4 regions of the Exiguobacterium sp. R-39 genome follow, and region 1 is predicted to be linked to each of the others. Evidence: predicted binding sites of a transcription regulator. Region 1 holds the regulator's gene; each other region holds the start of a gene.
What was found. The regulator Rex, encoded in region 1, represses fermentation and respiration genes when NADH is low (regulators of the CRP and FNR family bind a similar motif). The targets are predictions, from matches to a motif close to TTGTGAAATATTTCACAA.

Region 1 (2,206 bases):
ATGTCTTCCTGCTGCTGTTCGAACTGTTTCATTTCCTGTTCGTACAGTGCCGCTTTTTGTTCGAGATACTTCGTATAGTTGCCTGTGAATTTCCGCGACACGTTCCGGGACAATTCATAGACGACGTTGACGACTTGATCGAGGAAATAGCGGTCATGGGAAACGATCAGGACAGCACCACGGTAACCGGACAGGTAGCTTTCGAGCCAGGACAACGTATCGATGTCGAGGTGATTGGTCGGCTCATCGAGAATCAACAGTTCCGGTGCCTGGAGTAACATCTTCGCCAGGGCAAGCCGGGTCCGCTGTCCACCGGAAAGCGTCTGAATCCGGCGGGAATAATCGTCCGGATAAAAACGCATCCCGTGTAAGACAGAGCGGATGTTGGCTTCGAACTGATAGCCGCCGGCTTCCGAGAAGTCGTGTTGCGCTTGATCGTACGTTTTCAGGAGACGGTCATAGGCAGTCGGATCATTTAAAATGTGCTCCATGCCCATTTCGATTTCCATCCGACGAAGCGCCCGTTCCTGATCCTGCAGATGCTCAAAGACGGTCAGCATCTCGTTCCAAATCGATTCGTTCGACTCGAGTCCGCTGTCCTGCGCGAGATAACCAATCCGGACTTCCTTGCTTTTCATGATCTCCCCCGAGTCATGTGACAGCTCCCCGGCGATGATTTTTAAAAGTGTCGATTTTCCGGCACCGTTTCGTCCGACGAGGGCAATCCGGTCCCGTTCCTGTACTTCGAGTTTAATATTGTCTAAAATCGGCTCTACGCCGAATGATTTTGAGAGTTGGTTTACTTGTAAGAGAATCATATCCATCCATCCTTCCACCCTTTAGTCTATCACGAAAAATCCTGCCGAATATAATATTTGTTACTCTATGTGAAGTGGTTTACAATCAAGGAGAGTAGAATTCTTTGCATTGATTTGGGTGCCACGTCAGAACGTGGCCGAAGGGGGAACTGCAGTATGAATGGGCCAGACACAAAAATACCACAAGCAACGGCGAAACGACTGCCGTTATATTATCGTTTTATCCAAAGTCTCTATAACTCCGGCAAGCTGCGCGTCTCGTCAGCAGAGCTCAGCGAAGCGGTCAAAGTCGACTCTGCGACGATCCGTCGTGACTTTTCCTACTTTGGGGCGTTAGGGAAAAAAGGGTACGGTTATAACGTTCAACATTTGTTAACATTTTTCCGAAAGACACTCAACCAAGACGAGGTCACGAATGTCGCCTTAATCGGGGTCGGACATCTCGGAACAGCGTTTGCAAATTATAACTTTTTAAAGAATAATAGTACTCGTATCGTCATCGCGTTTGACGCCGATGAAGACAAGGTCGGAACAACGACGCAGGACGTTCCGATTTATCACGTCTCGGATATGAAAGAACAAATCAAAGCGAACCATGTCGATGTCGCCATCTTGACGGTACCGTCGCAGTTCGCGCAGTCAGTAGCGGATGAGTTAGTTGAGTACGGTGTGACCGGCATTCTGAACTTTACACCGGCCCGGTTGAATGTCCCGGCCCACGTCCGGGTGCATCACATCGATCTGTCAATCGAGCTGCAGTCGCTCGTCTATTTCATGAAGCATTATTCGCAATCAGCTGAAGGAGTGAAATCATAATGGAAAACTTAATCCCGTTAACACTTGGTATTGGACCGGCAAGCATCGCCTTGATCGGTGTCGTCGCCCTCATTATCTTCGGACCGAAGAAATTACCGGAACTCGGCCGCGCGGCCGGTCAAACGTTAAAAGAGTTCAAGAGTGCGACACACGGCATCATGGAAGATGATAAGGATAAAAAGGACGAAATGAAAGAGAAGTGAGTGAATCATGGCGATCGATCAAGAACAGAGTGTGACATCGCACTTAGATGAACTGCGTAAGCGGATCATCTGGTCGCTCATCATCGTGGTAGTCATGTTTATCGCAGCCTTTCCGCTCGTCCGGCCGCTCGTCCGTTTCTTACAGGCCGACTTAAAGGAACTCGGAATCGGTTTAAATGCGTTTAACGTCGTTGATCCGTTGATGTTATATCTGAATCTTGCGTTCATCATCGCAATCGTCTTGGCGTCCCCGTTTTGGATGTACCAGCTTTGGGCGTTCATCCGTCCCGGTCTGCACGACCAAGAACAAAAAGCGACGTTGACGTACATTCCCGTGACGTTTTTCTTATTCCTTGCGGGTGTTTCCTT
Region 2 (2,206 bases), 760 kb from region 1:
TCTGAACACCCGGGCTTCATGCATGCCTGTGGTCATGATGTTCACGCATCCATCGCCTTAGGTTTGTTACGCCGGATTGTCGAACTGCCTGTCATGGATGATGTCGTCTTCCTGTTCCAACCGGCTGAAGAAGGACCGGGTGGGGCGGAACCGATGATCAAAAGCCCGCTGTTTGAAAAGTATCGTCCGAGTGAGATGTATGGTCTGCATGTCGCGCCGGAATATCCGGTCGGGACGATTGCAAGCCGGCCTGGTGTCTTGTTTGCGAGTGCCCGGGAAGTTCATATCACGATTTATGGACAAAGCGGTCATGCAGCCTTTCCGCATTTGACGATTGATACGGTTGTTGCTCAGGCGGCATTGATCATGCAACTTCAGACGATTGTCAGTCGTTCGATCAATCCAATGAACTGCAGTGTCATTACGATCGGGAAAGTGGAAGCGGGAATCCGGGAAAATGTCATTGCAGGTCGTGCTTTACTCGACGGAACGATGCGTGCGCTTAACGGAACAGACATGGAAAAACTAGAGCAACGTGTGCGTGACATCGTACGCGGCATCGAAGCTTCATTCGGCGTAAAAATCGATTTACAGTTTGGAAATCGGTATTATGAAGTCGTCAACGATCAACGAGTCGTTGATAAATTTTCGTCCTTCGTCAAAATGAATGCGAATTATATTGAGTGCGATGCTGCAATGACAGGAGAAGATTTTGGATTCATGTTAAAAGAAATTCCCGGCATGATGTTTTGGCTTGGTGTCAATAATGCTACGTCCGGATTACACCAGCCGACCCTGAATCCGGATGAAGATGCCATTCCCTTCGTCATTAATTTACTCGATCATTATTTCCGCGAATATGTCTAAACAAAAGACGTGACAATCGGCCCTTTATTCCTGAAAAAAATGGATAAAGGGCTTTCATTTTATAGAAGAGAACAGTTTTCGAACGTTTTGTGAAATAAATCACGAGTATATGTGAACAATTTGTTACATCAAACATTTAAAACAGACACAAATGATTATGTTCTCTATGATACGGATATAAACAATATATAGAAGTACGTCTAGAAAGAGGGGGCTATACACATGTTCAATGATCCAGTCATGCTCAGTCGATTATTGACAGGGCTCACATTAGCATTCCATATCATCTTTGCGACGATTGGGGTAGGGGTTCCATTGATGGTACTCGCAGCGGAGTACATCGGAATTAAACGAAAAGATTCAGACTATATTCTTCTGGCTCGACGCTGGACGCGTGGTTATATCGTAACTGTAGCGGTAGGTGTCGTAACCGGAACAGCAATTGGATTACAATTGTCGCTCCTATGGCCTTCTTTGATGCAAGTAGCAGGTCAAACGATCGCATTACCGTTGTTCATGGAAACTTTCGCCTTTTTCTTTGAAGCGATTTTCCTCGGTATTTATCTCTACACATGGGACCGGTTTAAAAATCCGTGGTTACACTGGTTAATCGGGATTCCGGTCGTCATCGGGGCAACATTATCCGCCTTCTTCATCACGACGGTCAACTCATTCATGAACTCACCAGAAGGATTTAAAATTGTCAACGGGACACTCACGCAAATCGAACCGTTAAAAGCGATGTTTAATACGGCGACACCGACAAAAGCAACACACGTCATCGTATCCGCTTACTTGACGGTTGCTTTTATCCTGGCAGCGATTGCAGCTTTCCATCTGTTACGGAAGAAAACCTTGTCGGCAGCAGAAACGGCATATCATAAAAAAGCTCTTCGCTTAACGGTCATGGCCGGATTAATCTTTGCGTTCTCAACTGCGTTAGTCGGAGATTTCTCCGGGAAATACCTGGCGAAATACCAGCCGGAAAAATTAGCAGCAGCAGAATGGCATTTTGAAACAACAAGTGAAGCCGAGTTGATTTTCGGTGGAATCCTGGATGAACAAGCGGACGGCAGTTATGAAATCAAAGGTGCCGTCAAAATTCCGTATGCTTTATCCATTCTCGCAGGCGGAGCGCCGGATACAGAAGTCATCGGGTTAAACGAATTCGCCAAAGAGGACCAGGCACCACTGTTTGTCCACTATTTCTTCGATATCATGGTATCGATCGGCATGTATTTAGCCGCCATCTCGGCCCTGTTCGTATTGGCTTTCCGACTCAAAAAGTTGAATCCATACAACAAGTGGTTGTTACGCGGTATCTTTATCGGTGGACCAC
Region 3 (2,206 bases), 1.2 Mb from region 1:
GATTTTTTGAATACTTACCGAACAGCCCATTGATAGAAACAAAGATGGGCATTCGGGAACCGGATGACCAGGCGGTAGAGAGGTCTTTGAGTGCAGTGGACCTTTGCATCGTTCCGGGACGGGCGTTCACACGTCAAGGCTACCGTGTAGGGTGGGGAGGCGGTTTTTATGATCGGGTATTAGCTGATTATCATGGCCATACGTTAGCGGTTGCGTTTGAGCGTCAACTGGTTTCTGCGTTCGAAGTGGAACCCTTCGATCAACCGGTTCAGCAGATTGTAACCGAGTCTGAGGTCGTTGTATGCCAGTAATCTACGGTATTTTATTTTGTTTTTTCCTCGGCTATATCGGATACCGGCTGCGTTTTCTGACCATCAGCGGCAGTATTTGGACGCTTGTCGTCGGGGCGCTTGTCCTGTCCGGATTCGGTTACCCCGGGCTTCTGATGTTATTGCTTTTTTTCGGCAGTTCCAGTCTGTTGTCGAAACTTGGGAAACGAAGAAAACAGTCGGTGAATCAAATCGTCGAAAAAGACGGACCGCGTGACGGCTGGCAGGTTCTTGCGAACGGAGGGATCGCAGCGTTGGCTTCGATGGGATTTCTCTGGACAGAACACACATCGTTTCTTGTCTTATTTTTGATCGTGCTGGCTGCGTCAAATGCCGACACATGGGCTTCTGAAATTGGTCCTTTGTCAAAAAAAAATCCTTTTCTCTTAACGGGACGGCGTGTACCGGCTGGAACGAGCGGCGCAATTTCAATCCTTGGGACGACCGCAACGATTGTCGGCGCCTTGTTCATAGCGACAGCAGGCGATCTACTGTTCGACTTATCGACGGACATCTGGTTGTTGGTGACGTTAGGCGGCATCATAGGAAGTTTGTTTGATACATTGTTCGGCGGGACGGTCCAGCGGAAATTTCGATGTGTGGTTTGCCTCAAAGAAACAGAAAAACGTCTTCACCACAATCAACCGACTCTTTATGTAAAGGGATGGAAATGGCTTGGGAATGACGGAGTCAACTTTTTGTCGAGTACGTTAGCCGGAATGTTTGGTTTTATTGTGTATCGAATGTGGTAAGTGGAAATGGAAGATGTCGCTTTTCCTTATGTTAGGATATTATTGACACAAATTAGACAAGATGTGAACGGTTTCATAAATACCCAAACTTTGTGAAAGATGTTACAATCTATTTGTGAGATAGTTAACAAACTTTTAAATTACCTTCAGAAGGGTGGATATAAAGGATGGAATTACATGCGAAAGTGACACGTGTAGCGTTAATTGGTGCGGGGGCTGTTGGTTCAAGCTTTGCCTATCAGATGTCGACGGCGGGATTGTGTGAAGAATTGGTGATCATCGATGTGAATAAAGCCAAAGCAGAGGGCGAAGCGATGGATTTAAATCACGGGACACCTTTCAGTTCTTCCCCGATGCGCATCTGGGCAGGGGATTACTCAGACTGTAAGGATGCGGAAGTGATTGTTATCACGGCAGGGGCGCCACAAAAACCGGGCGAAACCCGACTCGATCTTGTTGCTAAAAATGCGTTGATCATGAAAGAAATGATACGCCAAATCATGGAATCTGGTTTTGATGGCATCATCGTCGTTGCATCTAACCCGGTTGACATCATGGCTCATCTGGCATGGAAATATTCCGGTCTTCCAAAATCCCGTGTCTTTGGATCAGGTACGGTTCTTGATACGGCCCGTTTGCGTCAAATGCTCGGTGAATACTTCCATATCGATTCCCGTAATGCGCATGCCTACATTCTTGGAGAGCACGGGGACACGGAATTTGCAGCCTGGAGCAACTCACGGATCTATGGTAAAACGATTGATGAATTGTTAGCGGAAAATGATCGTTACTCTCAAGCGGATCTTGATCAAATTTATATCAATGTCCGGGATGCAGCGTATCACATCATCGAACGAAAAGGGGCGACCTATTATGCGATTGGTCTTGGACTTGTTCGAATCGTCCGGGCGATTCTCGGAAATGAGAACTGTCTCTTAACGGTCGGAGCACATGTCGACGGACAGTATGGGATTTTCGGTATCCATATCGGTGTACCCGCAATCATCAACCGGCAAGGTGTTCGGGAAATCATCGAAGTTTCTTTAACGGAAGAAGAACTTAAAAAATTCCATCACTCAGCAGAAGTGTTGCGTCAAACGATGGAACCTGTTCTCCGTTAATATT
Region 4 (2,206 bases), 840 kb from region 1:
ATGAAGATTAATTCAACCCCTGATTTGAAAAAAGAACAATAAGATCAGCTGGTTTTAAGAAAGGAGAGCATTTTTTTGAAAAAAATCATACTGTTCATTCTGTGTATCGGGATCGGGCTGTCGGCAGGTTCGTGGGTCGTCTGGAATCAGCAGCAGCCACCGGAAGAAGAAAGTTTTAAAGATGGTCATGTCATTGCACGTCATGTCGGGACATCAGTGTCCAATACCGCTGCGATTGAAGAATTGGTCAAGCAGTTGCCGTTTTCCGAAGTGCTGACCGGTGTAACAGTGGATGGTACGGCAGTCAAGCTGACATACAAACCTACCGAAAAAGAACAGGCGGACTGGACAGGAAGCAGCGGGAAGATGATCGAATCCGGCAAGGCCTCATTTTTGGAAAGTCGTTTATCCAAGTTGATCATGCATCATACGTTAGCACTTTTTTTGAGTGTATCTGATTTATCCGAACTTCAAATTCATTATCGGGACTCATTTTCTGATGTCACGTTTGATATGGACAGACTACGTATTGAAGACTATACACCCCGGGATATTGAACGTGCCAGTTCTTCCGCAAACCGGTTTAATCGTGTCGTTGTCGAGGACTATGTACTCGTAGATTCCAGGCGGGCGGTATTCTTTGAAAAGTTCCAAGAATCGTTGCGGATCCTTCCTGAAAAGTAGTTGTATTCACCAAGAAAAAGCACTTTTCACAAACTTGACACAATGGTATCGGTTACATCCTTTTCTTTTAATAAAACGCTAAATAGTGTCTATTCATGACTTGAACATCTTATAAGATGGAAGTATGATAATAAATGAACAGACATTGTGAAGTGCTGAACAAAAGAAAGTGGGGTTTCTACAATGAATGAAGTAGAAGCATTAGAAGGATTACGGAAAAAAGCTGTCAAATCGACGCAAATGCTACGGATGCGTCCGCTCGAATATTTGGTTCGAGCGATGTTAGCAGGAGTATTCATTGGTTTTGCCATCATATTTACACTTAAAGCAATCAACGGTTTATATTTAAATGAATCACCGGTTACGACACTGGTCGGTGGGTTAACGTTTGGTGTCGCGCTTGTCTTGATCGTGTACGGGGGAGCAGAATTATTTACCGGAAATACGATGTATTTCACGACGTCGACAATGCGTGGTTTCACTTCGAAAATGGATACGTTTAAAGTATGGACATTATGTTTCATCGGAAACGGTCTCGGTGGACTCGCTTTCGCTTTACTTTTCTCACAAACAGGGATTATTCAGGAACTTGGAATGGAGAACTGGTTGTTTGCTGTTTCCGAGACGAAAATTCATCATACGACATGGGAGATCTTTACACGAGCCATTTTCTGTAACTGGATGGTCTGTCTAGCGATTTTCATTCCGAAAAACATGAAAAATGAACTCGCACAAATCATGATGATGATGATTTTGGTCGCTGTATTCTTTGCATCCGGCTTTGACCATGTCATTGCCAACATGGCATTGTTCTCACTTGCTTTAGTCGTCCCGCATCCGGAAGCGATTTCCTTTGCCGGCGCGATTCATAACCTGGTTCCGGCGTTGTTGGGAAACATTATCGGTGGAGCACTGTTCATGGGAATGGTTTACACATGGCTCAATAAATCGAAGCTTGAAGTAGATCAATCGAACGAACAGGCCGCAACAATCAATATCGCTTCAAAACAAAAAGCGTAAAATGGTAAGTTCTATGCGTTGAAGAGCAAAAAAGAAGGATCCGATGAAAAAATCGGATCCTTCTTTTTTTGATGTTTGCCATTAGTGCCTGTTGTCATTCAAGGTGTTGAAAACGATCAACATCTGCGGCCAGTTCTTCATAAATAGCCTCGACGATTTGGGCATCATCAAACAGTCCTAAAATATTTTCGTCAGGTAAAGCATCGACCGGGGACGTGAAGTAAAGAACAGCGGTCAATAAAAGTTGCTCCTGTTCCGGTTGCATCTCGAAACGTTTGTTGTACAAAGCGCGTAACATGTCGAGCAACTGTTTGAGTTGGAAGTAAAGAACAAGTTCTGCTTCGCGTTCGACATCCGAGCCGTCCTCAGAGGCAAGGTCTGTCGTCAACCGGGCTAATCCGAGTTCTCCTTGGATTAATAAGTCTTCTTGTGCTTTCGCATTTCCGACAGCTGTTAATGCTTGTCGGTGGAAATAGGTATAAGCGGATTTAAAATCTCCTGG

Region 2: a site for Rex is predicted at 955-972, ahead of ACP26N_RS10950 (cytochrome ubiquinol oxidase subunit I). Genes of this name have one in related genera too.
Region 3: a site for Rex is predicted at 1,195-1,212, ahead of ACP26N_RS04660 (L-lactate dehydrogenase). Genes of this name have one in related genera too.
Region 4: a site for Rex is predicted at 830-847, ahead of ACP26N_RS02995 (formate/nitrite transporter family protein). Genes of this name have one in related genera too.

Annotation. Positions count from the first base shown of each region.
Region 1 is NZ_CP187965.1:2,822,757-2,824,962, reverse strand. It holds gene ACP26N_RS14690 (ABC-F family ATP-binding cassette domain-containing protein) at 1-818, opposite strand, end outside; gene ACP26N_RS14685 (redox-sensing transcriptional repressor Rex) at 975-1,634, shown strand; gene ACP26N_RS14680 (twin-arginine translocase TatA/TatE family subunit) at 1,634-1,837, shown strand; gene tatC (twin-arginine translocase subunit TatC) at 1,845-2,206, shown strand, end outside.
Region 2 is NZ_CP187965.1:2,062,027-2,064,232, reverse strand. It holds gene ACP26N_RS10955 (N-acetyldiaminopimelate deacetylase) at 1-867, shown strand, start outside; gene ACP26N_RS10950 (cytochrome ubiquinol oxidase subunit I) at 1,090-2,206, shown strand, end outside.
Region 3 is NZ_CP187965.1:909,179-911,384, forward strand. It holds gene ACP26N_RS04650 (5-formyltetrahydrofolate cyclo-ligase) at 1-311, shown strand, start outside; gene ACP26N_RS04655 (DUF92 domain-containing protein) at 302-1,081, shown strand; gene ACP26N_RS04660 (L-lactate dehydrogenase) at 1,249-2,202, shown strand.
Region 4 is NZ_CP187965.1:574,720-576,925, forward strand. It holds gene ACP26N_RS02990 (hypothetical protein) at 76-684, shown strand; gene ACP26N_RS02995 (formate/nitrite transporter family protein) at 868-1,704, shown strand; gene ACP26N_RS03000 (DUF1232 domain-containing protein) at 1,799-2,206, opposite strand, start outside.